3 regions of the Shewanella sp. 0m-8 genome follow, and region 3 is predicted to be linked to each of the others. Evidence: predicted binding sites of a transcription regulator. Region 3 holds the regulator's gene; each other region holds the start of a gene.
What was found. Region 3 encodes LexA, which represses DNA repair genes until DNA is damaged. Its sites were predicted from a motif close to TACTGTATNNNNATACAGTA; they were not measured.

Region 1: the regulator LexA is predicted to act here: its motif matches at 1,380-1,399, upstream of ACVBIO_RS12350 (DNA topoisomerase III).
Region 2: the regulator LexA is predicted to act here: its motif matches at 1,200-1,219, upstream of recN (DNA repair protein RecN).

What each region holds. Positions count from the first base shown of each region.
Region 1 covers NZ_JBRIMB010000023.1:30,786-34,291, reverse strand. The annotation lists gene purF (amidophosphoribosyltransferase) at 1-1,090, shown strand, start outside; gene ACVBIO_RS12350 (DNA topoisomerase III) at 1,415-3,445, shown strand.
Region 2 covers NZ_JBRIMB010000003.1:32,837-36,342, reverse strand. The annotation lists gene recN (DNA repair protein RecN) at 1-1,158, opposite strand, end outside; gene ACVBIO_RS02285 (imm11 family protein) at 1,721-2,329, shown strand; gene ACVBIO_RS02280 (response regulator) at 2,467-3,506, opposite strand, start outside.
Region 3 covers NZ_JBRIMB010000005.1:121,847-125,352, forward strand. The annotation lists gene coxB (cytochrome c oxidase subunit II) at 1-23, opposite strand, end outside; gene ACVBIO_RS04105 (cell division inhibitor SulA) at 501-1,025, opposite strand; gene lexA (transcriptional repressor LexA) at 1,022-1,642, opposite strand; gene ACVBIO_RS04115 (cupin domain-containing protein) at 2,554-2,904, shown strand; gene ACVBIO_RS04120 (class I SAM-dependent DNA methyltransferase) at 3,044-3,506, shown strand, end outside.

The sequences.
Region 1 (3,506 bases), on a different contig from region 3:
TACAGACGATCTTAACGCTGAGGAAGTGTTTAACGCTGTGACTAAGGTGCATGAGCTGACTCGTGGGGCTTATGCGGTTGTTGCCATGATTATTGGCCAAGGTTTAGTGGCATTTAGAGATCCATTTGGTATTCGTCCGTTAGTACTAGGTAAGCATGAAACACCAACGGGTACTGAATACATGGTTGCCTCTGAAAGCGTGGCATTAGACGCAGTAGGCTTTGAGGTCATGCGTGATGTCGCACCGGGTGAAGCGGTATACATCACTCTTGATGGTGAGCTTTATACCCGCCAGTGTGCCCACTCGCCAAGCTACTCTCCTTGTATTTTCGAATTCGTTTATTTTGCTCGTCCAGACTCTACGATTGATAACATTTCTGTTTATAGCAGCCGTGTCAATATGGGAACCATGCTGGGTGAGAAGATTAACAAAGAGTGGGAAGATCATGATATCGATGTCGTGATCCCCATTCCTGAGACGTCATGCGATATCGCACTTGAAATCGCGCGTCATATGGATCTGCCTTACCGCCAAGGTTTTGTTAAGAACCGCTATATCGGCCGTACCTTTATCATGCCTGGGCAACAAGAGCGTAAGAAGTCTGTGCGCCGTAAACTTAACGCGATAAATGCCGAGTTTAAAGGCAAGAACGTATTATTAGTTGATGACTCAATTGTTCGTGGTACCACTTCAGAACAGATCATCGAGATGGCACGTGACGCCGGCGCGAAAAAGGTCTACTTCGCCTCAGCAGCACCTGAAATTCGTTTCCCTAACGTGTACGGCATCGATATGCCAACCACAAATGAATTGATTGCTCACGGTCGTGATGTTGAAGAGATCAATGCGCTGATTGGTGCTGACGGGATGATCTTCCAATCATTACCAGATTTGATTGAAGCTGTACGTCAACAAAACCCTTCAATTAAGCGTTTTGAAACGTCAGTATTTGACGGTAAGTATGTGACTAACGATGTAAATCAAGAATACTTAGATTACATCACGCAGTTGCGTAACGATGATGCTAAGGCAAATCGTAGTAAAGATATTGGCACTAATTTAGAGATGCATAACGTTTGTCATCCTTAAGCTAGATGCTATATAAAAAAGCCGAGCAACCGCTCGGCTTTTTTGTTTTCAGCCTTAATTGATAACGATGATGTCTATGCTCATGCTCATGTCCATGTCTGAGAGTGTGACTGCTCCTGATGGGGATAAGCACAACGTTAACCCTTAAAATGACAATTGAAATTAAAACGCTTAATGAGAGCCGTTCTCAAAAAGTGTAACACTCTTTGAGCAAATGAATGGTTTTGAACGATTAATACACTCTGCTTTAAGAGTTTCGTTTGCACCGCTTACAGCTTCAAGGTACAGTTACTGTTAATTTATACAGTAATCCTAGTCCCGTAGATGATCTTATATATTGCCGAAAAACCCAGCCTTGGTAGAGCCATTGCCGATGTATTGCCTAAGCCTTTAAAGAAAGGTGACGGATTTATTCGCGCAGCCAATGGGGATTGTGTCTCCTGGTGCGTGGGTCATTTGCTTGAACAAGCAGAGCCAGATGCGTATTCGCCTGAATACAAGTCATGGAAATTTGAGCACCTTCCAATCGTACCAGATAACTGGAAGATGAGGCCTAAAGCTAAGATGCGCGGACAAATTGCTGTGCTACGTGGGCTTGTTAAAGAGGCGACTCAGTTAGTTAACGCCGGCGACCCTGATAGAGAAGGGCAGTTGCTGGTTGATGAAATTATCGCGCACTTAGGTGTTAAAGGTGCAAAGTTACAACAAGCTCAGCGTTTGTTGATCAGCGATTTAAATCCTCAAGCGGTAACAAGAGCGCTGGGGCAATTGCGTTCAAACCGTGAGTTTATTCCCCTATCAACTTCAGCGCTAGCGCGTTCTCGCGCCGATTGGCTCTATGGCATGAATATGACCCGAGCCTATACAATCCAAGGCCGAAAAGTGGGTTACCAAGGTGTGCTGTCAGTGGGACGGGTACAAACGCCGGTACTTGGGCTTGTGGTACGCCGTGATGTTGAAATTGCTGAGTTTGTGTCTAAGCCCTTTTATGAAGTGTTAGCGCATTTAGCGACCGATAACCAAGATCGATTCAGTGCAAAATGGCAACCGAGTGAAGCGTGTCAGCCCTATATGGATGAAGAGGGACGGGTACTGGCAAAAGGTTTGGCGCAAAACGTTGTCGGGCGTATCAACGGCCAAAGTGCCTTGGTAGAAAAGGTGATAGCTCAAGACAAGAAGCAAAATGCTCCCTTGCCTTATAGTTTATCGGCGCTACAGATTGATGCGGCTAAACGCTTTGGTATGAGCGCAAAGTCAGTGCTCGATACCTGCCAGTCGTTATATGAAAAACATAAGCTTATCACCTATCCACGCTCTGACAGCCGCTATCTGCCTGTTGAGCAACATGGATTAGCGCCGAGTGTTATTCGCGCAGTATTAAGTGGTGCGAGTGAGCTATTGTCTGGCTGTGATGAGCCAAATGCCAAGCTCAAATCAAAGGCGTGGAACGACAAAAAAGTTGATGCCCACCATGCGATTGTGCCAACCGAAAAAACGGCCAATCTATCTAGCCTTAACCAGGCTGAGAAACAGTTGTATTTGCAAGTTGCGCGTCAGTACTTGATGCAGTTTTATCCGGCTTATTTGTATAAAGAGACTCAAGTTGAGATCATCATTGCCGGTGGCTTATTTAAAACCAAGGCCAAACAGGAAGCTGCGCTAGGCTGGAAGCAGTTACTTAAGCAATCTGCCAATCAGAAACAAGATAGCGGAAGCTCGAGTGATAAATCGCAGACCGAAGATGGCGAACATCTTGCCAATATCCCAGCGCTTAAACAGGGCCAAGTTCTGCTGTGCGAGCGTGGCGAGTTATTAGAAAAAAACACCCAAGCCCCAAAGCATTTTACCGATGCGACTTTACTGGGGGCAATGACGGGGATCAGCCGCTATGTCACCGATAATGAAATCCGGAAAATCTTAAAAGACACCGACGGCTTAGGCACTGAAGCGACGCGTGCTGGCATAATAGAGCTACTTTTTAAGCGCAATTATCTAACCCGCCAAGGTAAATCCATTTTGGCTACCGAGGTGGGCAAAGGCTTAATTAACAGCTTACCGCAAAGCGCGACAACGCCTGATATGACCGCGCTGTGGGAAAACAACCTCGATGCCATTAGCCGTAAAGAAGCCAAGTATCAGAATTTTATGGATCCCTTAGTGAGCTCCTTACAAGGGCTCATTGAGCAAGCGGGTTCACAGTTACCGACTTCTTTACAAGGGGTTAAGTCGCCGGATAGCGGCTTTAAAAAACGTCGTTATAGCGCAAAAAAGCCTGCTACATCTAAATCATCTGCCGTTAGAAAAACGCCGACTAAAAAAACAAGTACGAGTAAGAGAGCCCCTGCTAGTAAGTGATAGAGGCTTTATTGAGGGCGTCGACTTGTTGAACCATTGTACTTAAGTATGGAGTGGCGCA
Region 2 (3,506 bases), on a different contig from region 3:
GAGCTCATGGATAGACTGAGTCACTTGCTTATCAAGCTCTTTAGCGTAGCGGCTGCGGCTTTGACTGAGTTTTTTAGCATGCTGTAAATAGGCTGCCTGGCTTGCTCTTAGTTGCTCGCGTATATCGTCAAGTTTGTCGTCATCAGAGCCTAAATCCATGAGTTCATCTAATAGACTTTGGTGATGTTTATAGAGTTCGTTACCTGATACTTGATGTTTACGCGCAAGTTGCATAGCTTTTGAGAGTCGCAGCTCTAAGTGAGCGAAGTATTCTGGATCGAGCTCTAAGCCATCTAAGTAGCGTTCAAGTTCACTGCTACTCTCCTGCACTTGGATCAGCGCATCGTTAAGCATAGCCACGACATTACCCAGCTCAGGATCGTAGCTTTCGAGATCTTGCCCTTGGCTGATACTGGTATTTAGCAGTGATTCAACACAGCCTTCATCACAGTCTTGTAGAATGTGTAGTTGGCTACGGCAAAGCTCGATAAGCGCGGTGCTGTTCGCCAGCTTCTTGTGCTCGGCTTCAATAGACTCAAATTCACCTTCATTAATGGCAAACTCGTTTAGCTCTTCAACCTGATATTGCAGCAACTGCTTTCGAGCTAAGCGTTCTTGCTGGGACATTTCTAATAGGTGTAGCTGTTTTTCGATTGTCTTACATCTATGGTAGCTGGCGGTCACACCGTCGAGCAGCATCTTATGGTTAGCATAGCTATCTAATAGAGTGAGTTGATGTTCACTTTTTAACATGGCGTGGTGGGCATGTTGACCGTGAATACCAATTAATAGTTGTCCTAGCGACTTGATTTGCACTAAGGGAACTGGGTTACCGTTTATGTAGGCGCGTGAGCGGCCGTCACTGCTAATCGTGCGGCGTAAGATGCATTCATCATCAAGTTCAAGATCGTTATCTTCAAGCCAGCGTTTAGCGGCTGGAGTATCATCTAATAAAAAGCGGGCACTTACTTCGGCCTTAGTGGCACCAGGTCTAATGCTATTCGCGTCGGCTCGATTACCTAAACAAAGGCCAAGGGCATCGATAGCAATCGATTTCCCCGCGCCAGTCTCACCAGTAATACTGGTCATACCGGCTTTAAAGTCGAGTTCCAAAAAACGCACAATAGCAAAGTTGTTGATGCTGAGTTGGCAAAGCATAGTGATGTCCTTTTCAAAACACTGTATTGATAAACAGTATATACTGTTTTTATGTACAGTAAATACCTGGTTGGTAAATCAATCGATTTGATTGCATTTATGGGACGCTGTTTCAAATGGAATGAATCTGACAAATAGCCACTTTTAAGAGTTTAGAAATAAAGTATCTATTTTTCAATGTGGTAAGATGAGCTGCATCATAGCGATAGGCCATGTATGTCTGTTTTAGGTTGTACCCCAGTTATGGCTATCTATGGCATTTTAGACGGTATAAACAGTTTTCGATTGCAGTAAGTTGAATTTATTATGTGAATAGCGGCTTGTTAGAAGGTGCTAGGTGCTTCATTTTGTATGAGGGGAAATAACAGGAGTGTTCATGCTACACAGCCGCTATGTTTGAGATAACAATTGTGAGCAACTATTCGCAGTTACCATTTGAGTAAATATGCGAGCAACTAACAGTAATCTGATAAGAATGAGCTATCAGTTAGCAAATATCATTTATAAACCATGAGTTATCAATCATCACGTATCGAATATAGCGATAGTTTAAGAGTAAGCAATGACAACATATAATGATGAGTATTATATTGCTTTTCGTCCTCGTGGTGATGAGCTGGTATACATTCGGCCTGATAGAGAAACAGCGCAAAGAAAATATCATTACACAAAGCTAGTTAGCGGTGAACAACCATTGATTTTTTCTAATGGTTTTAGAGACGAAACAAATCAGAAACGGCCTTTAACGGATCTGTTTGTTGATACTTCAGGTTTATTGATAAACGATGAACTGAAGGACAAATTTAGCCAATACAAGATCGAGGGGATGCAAATTTACCCCGCTGTATTTATAGATGATCCTAGCGTTTGGCATGATAGTTATTGGTATTTTGGCTTCTATAAAGAGTTGGACTGTATTGATCTTGTTAACTCCGAAATTGAAATGTTTTATTTTGACGATGACGATCTGCTTGAGGTAAAGCGCTATTCTCTGAATAAGACTGTATTAGATAGTATTGATGAAGCTAATCGTCTGATTTTTAAAGTTGCCAACTGCTCTAAGAGTTATGTTTTTTTTCATAAAAGCATCGTTGAGTTCATCTCTAATAGAGCGTTTTCTGGTGTTCAATTTATTAAAGTGTCTGACTTTAGAGAGGGCGATCAGTTTTAAATCTTATTACTACATATCGCAGAGTCATTAATAAGGTTAATGACTCTGCGCACTAACAAGAAGCCCTTGTTCAAAGTAGAGGTGCTGCACTCATTTTAAAGTGGCTTAATGGTTAGCTTTTCACTCGCAAAAAGCAGTTACTCAGCTTGGTTTGTACACTTATCGAGGGCTGATTGGTAATACTCTTGGTAATTGTTTGCTACGAGTTCTTCATCAACATACAGCTGCCTGATAACATTATCGCATCGAGCGATGATCTGCTGAACTTGCCCCGCGCCATATTGCCTAGGCCAAACATAAGACAATGACTTGATAATATTCAAGCACACGGTTTTTAGCAGTGGAGCCTTTTCATTTATTGCGAGGTAGGTTTCAAGCAGAGTTAATTTGTCTGCGCCGTTATTTTTTACGAAGGTGTATTGCTCTTTTAACCAGACTCGTTTTACTGCATTTCCCGTTTTCAAACTATCGAGCATCGCGACTTTACTCGAAAAAATAATCTGACTTGTCTCATAGCCTAAGGTTTCGCTAGACCATTGGATTGCTAGATCAAATTCATTTTCAACACTCATAACATTCAGTAGCCAGGCATAATGAAATGCGGCGTAAAAGTGCTGAAAAGCCCCCTTAGAGTGTAAGCCCTTTAACATACTGATGGCACTGCGATAATAGCCTAACTCAATTGAGATATGAGCTTTAATAAGTGTGACTTCATTTTTAATTGACTCGTCTTTTGAGTCCATCAATAGCCGAAGGTGATGTTTCGCTTCTTCTATTAAGGTATTTCTTTTATGAGAAGTGCGGGCTGAATAGAGAATGGTACGGATCAAACTCAGTTTGGCGTATTCATTATTTCGGTAGGTATCTTTGTTGATCTCCAGATAAAGTCTAAAGCGCTCAAGTGCCTGATCATAGTCGTTAACTGAAAGGCAAAGGTTAACGATGATCTGCTCTCTTTCAGAATTACCCGGTACAAGTTGACTGGCTAGCTCTAGATGCGATATCGCCGTGGGAATATCGTTATTCTTAAGTTTTACATAGGCAGCTTCAGTTCTTACTCGCGTATCGTTGGGTAAAGAGATAAGCAATTGGTTGATAATACAATCGGCTTCCTCGGTTTGCCCTAGGTTTGCTAACGAGTTGGCTAATCCTACTTTAGCCCAGTCCAGATCTTTTT
Region 3 (3,506 bases):
ACACAATACAACAATTGCTTCACTAGACTTCTCCTCTGTCCACAAGACAAAGAAGAGTCACACAGTAAGTCTCTGCTCTATGTAAACTCTTCAGTTCCCAAAAAAGCAACGATGACTTCAAAGTGCGCGAGTGGCTTGCCTATCGAGTCGCAATTAATGGGATCGCGACACAGGCTATTGTATTCAGTGCTATTCACTGCTGGTGTAACCACGTTGGCACATACGGCTGAAATATATCAGGCCAATCTCAGTCTAAGCTTTAAATTCAGGACTAATCCCAGAGCAAAGACCGACAACTAAATCGCTCGGATATAACAAAATATCGTTGTTATGACTTCCTACACTACTTGGTGTTTAAATATTGATCAAGATCACTTTTTCAATTATTGATAATAAAAAAGCCCTCGAATGAGGGCTTTAGAAAATCGTTTGTACTAGAAGGCGCTTACTAAAACGCACCTCCTAGTCATCATGTATTAGAAAGCGAGGAGATGTTCTGCTTAATGAACAGCACCAAACAGGGAGGCTTGACCAAAAGCACTATCCTGCATATTGATTGAGCGACAAGATTGTTGCTTATTTGTGTTATCAATCGAATGTTCAATGACAATGCCGACAGCGCGAGCGCTTTTGGCAACGATTTGTAGGCGTCGATTGTCACGAGCATCTAAAGAGTTGGTCCAAGTAATCACCGCACTTGAGGTACCGCTTGTTAAGGCTTTTTCCATTGCCCAAAGTGTTTCCACTTCATCTTTAGCATGAACCAGTAAAATGCGGTCCATTCTTACACCTGCAGCTGCTAGCATCTGCTTGTAGCCGATATTCGGCGGGCTAATCAGTACAATCCAGCGACCCTGTTGGCTCAATTGTGAAAGCTGAGCACTGATCTGGTTCAGCTCATCACGCCCTTGAGTTTGGGTCACCATAGTCGTGATGTCATTACTCGTGCTGCTCACCATATTGGTCGATGGCATATCCTGCCACAGTCCAGGGTGACGAGGACTCGTTCCCATTAGTTTGTTCATTGCCAGTCTCCATTACGGATCACACCAACGGCTAAACCTTCAATACTTAAGCTTTGGTTTGCTAGATCCACTTCAATTGGTGAATACTCTTCGTTCTCAGCATGTAAGAAAACTTTGTTACCCTTTTTCTCAAAACGCTTAACGGTAACATCATCTTCAACGCGTGCTATAACCACTTGGCCGTTACGTGCTTGCTGAATTTTGTGTACAGCCAGTAGATCACCTTCTAGTATGCCAATATTCTTCATACTGTCACCACGGACTCTGAGTAAGAAGTCTGCTGATGGCTTGAACATGGCGGGATCGACTTTATAGTGTTGCTCGACATGCTCTTGCGCAAGAATCGGTTCACCTGCAGCAACTTGGCCGATAAGGGGTAAACCTAAATCTGCATCTTCAGTGTCTTCTTGGGTTAACTTAATACCGCGAGACGTGCCCGGCATAATTTCAATGCAGCCTTTTTTAGCTAAGGCTTTTAAATGTTCTTCAGCAGCATTGGCTGACTTAAAACCTAAACGTCTAGCGATCTCGGCACGGGTAGGTGGCATGCCAGTATCAGCAATATTACGTTTAATTAGCTCTAAAATTTCAGCTTGGCGCGGTGTAAGTGGTCTCATGGTTAACCCTGTCTTTCTATACAGTAACTGTTAGTATATACAGTATTTTTTTGAGTGCAAGTAATAACCAGTTATATTGTTTTTTGTGGGATCCAGTTTCAAATGAAATAAATCCAGCGATGTGAAATTCGTTATTGGACAGCGTCTGAAATTAACTAATATTTTGCTGGACATCAGCACTTATAAATTTAGATAAGGCCTCCGGATGAGAATTCGATGGGAAGGGGATTTTTGAGTGAATATATAAATTAGTCTTAGCTCATTTATGCCCATTACGTGCAACCAGCTAGGAAGGAATCCTTCCTCGTTGCCTAAACTGTTCATGCCCCTTTATTAGCTACAGGCAATAAGCAGGAAAGAACAGTGAAGAGTCTGTTGGCCTACTTTTACGAATCGATAAGCAATAATCACGAATTACTTTCGATTCAACATCAATACTCACTTTGCTCATTTCTGTGCGCGTTTATCCAGTAATACTTTTGTAGAGTGCAGATAAATCAATAGCTTTTCTTCAACAAAAATTAAATAGTAGGTTTATTAAATATGCATGCGCTTTTTGCCAAATATACGCGCATGCACACTATACAAATGTTGAACTAAGCCGCTGCGCGGGGCCTAAAAAATATTCAATCGAGTGTATAACCTACATTGGATCAGTTAGACTTAAAGAAATGCGAAGGAGCACAACAATGACAACGGAATTTCAATGAAAAACTTACCTTCTACTAGATATCAATTGATAAAACCTGCTCTACAGCCCAGAGCCAGCATCAAAAAAAGCAAATTCCTATAGCATAAAGCATACCAATTAATCTGGATTCAGCATCGACTAAGTCCAACAAGCGATTTGTGCCTTGCAAACAGCGCAACGCACAAATACTAAGACGTTATAAGCACAAGGAAGTTTTCAGATGATCCGCAACTTTCTAGAGACAGAGAAACAAATTCAGCATTCAGCACATGATGGAAAAGGTGCTGTAGAGTTGTATGAAATTTGGGGTAAATCAGATTTTATCAGCGGATGTGATTTTATTGATAGGCAAATTATACCGCCAAATTCTACTGTTGGTTATCACAAACACGGTAACAATGAAGAGATGTATATCATTCTTGAAGGAAGCGGAACAATGACTATTGCAGATCAAGAATATAGAGTTAAAAAAGGAGACATGATTAAAAACCCTCCTTTTGGTGAGCATGGATTGGTTAATGATTCAAACGAAAACATAGAGTTGTTAATCATACAGATGAGTATTGAGTAGTGTGCTTATAACAAGCAGCTAAATCCAGACTCACCAAGGCTGTCATGCCATTTGCTGAACAAATCGCCCGCCAGCACATGGTTCACTTATTAGCAGGGTGTTATGCAGTCGTGAACCGTTTCGAGTATAGGAAAATATAATGAGTGATAGTTGGGATGATTACGCAGATGGCTGGGATTCAAATTCAGATGTAATCGAGTATTCTAATAAGGCCTTTGATTCGCTGTGTAAATTCATAAGTTTAGATGGTTTAAATGTTTTAGACTTTGGGTGTGGAACTGGCCAACTAACTGAAAAAATAGCTCATGTTGCATCTTCAGTTGTTGCAATTGATTCCTCACCAAAGATGATTAAAGTTTTAAAGAATAAAAATATTCATAATGTAAACTCACTATCATGCGAAATTTCAAGAAACTCGATCAATAACAATCCTATTTTTGAGTCAGGTTTTGATTTAATTGTTGCGTCATCCGTTTGTGCTTTTGTGCCAGATTACGAGAAAACGTTATCTGATCTTAAGCTTCTTCTAAAAGAAGGCGGTACTTTTATCCAATGGGATTGGAAGCGAAGCAATGGAGAAGATGATTTCGGCTTTACCAATG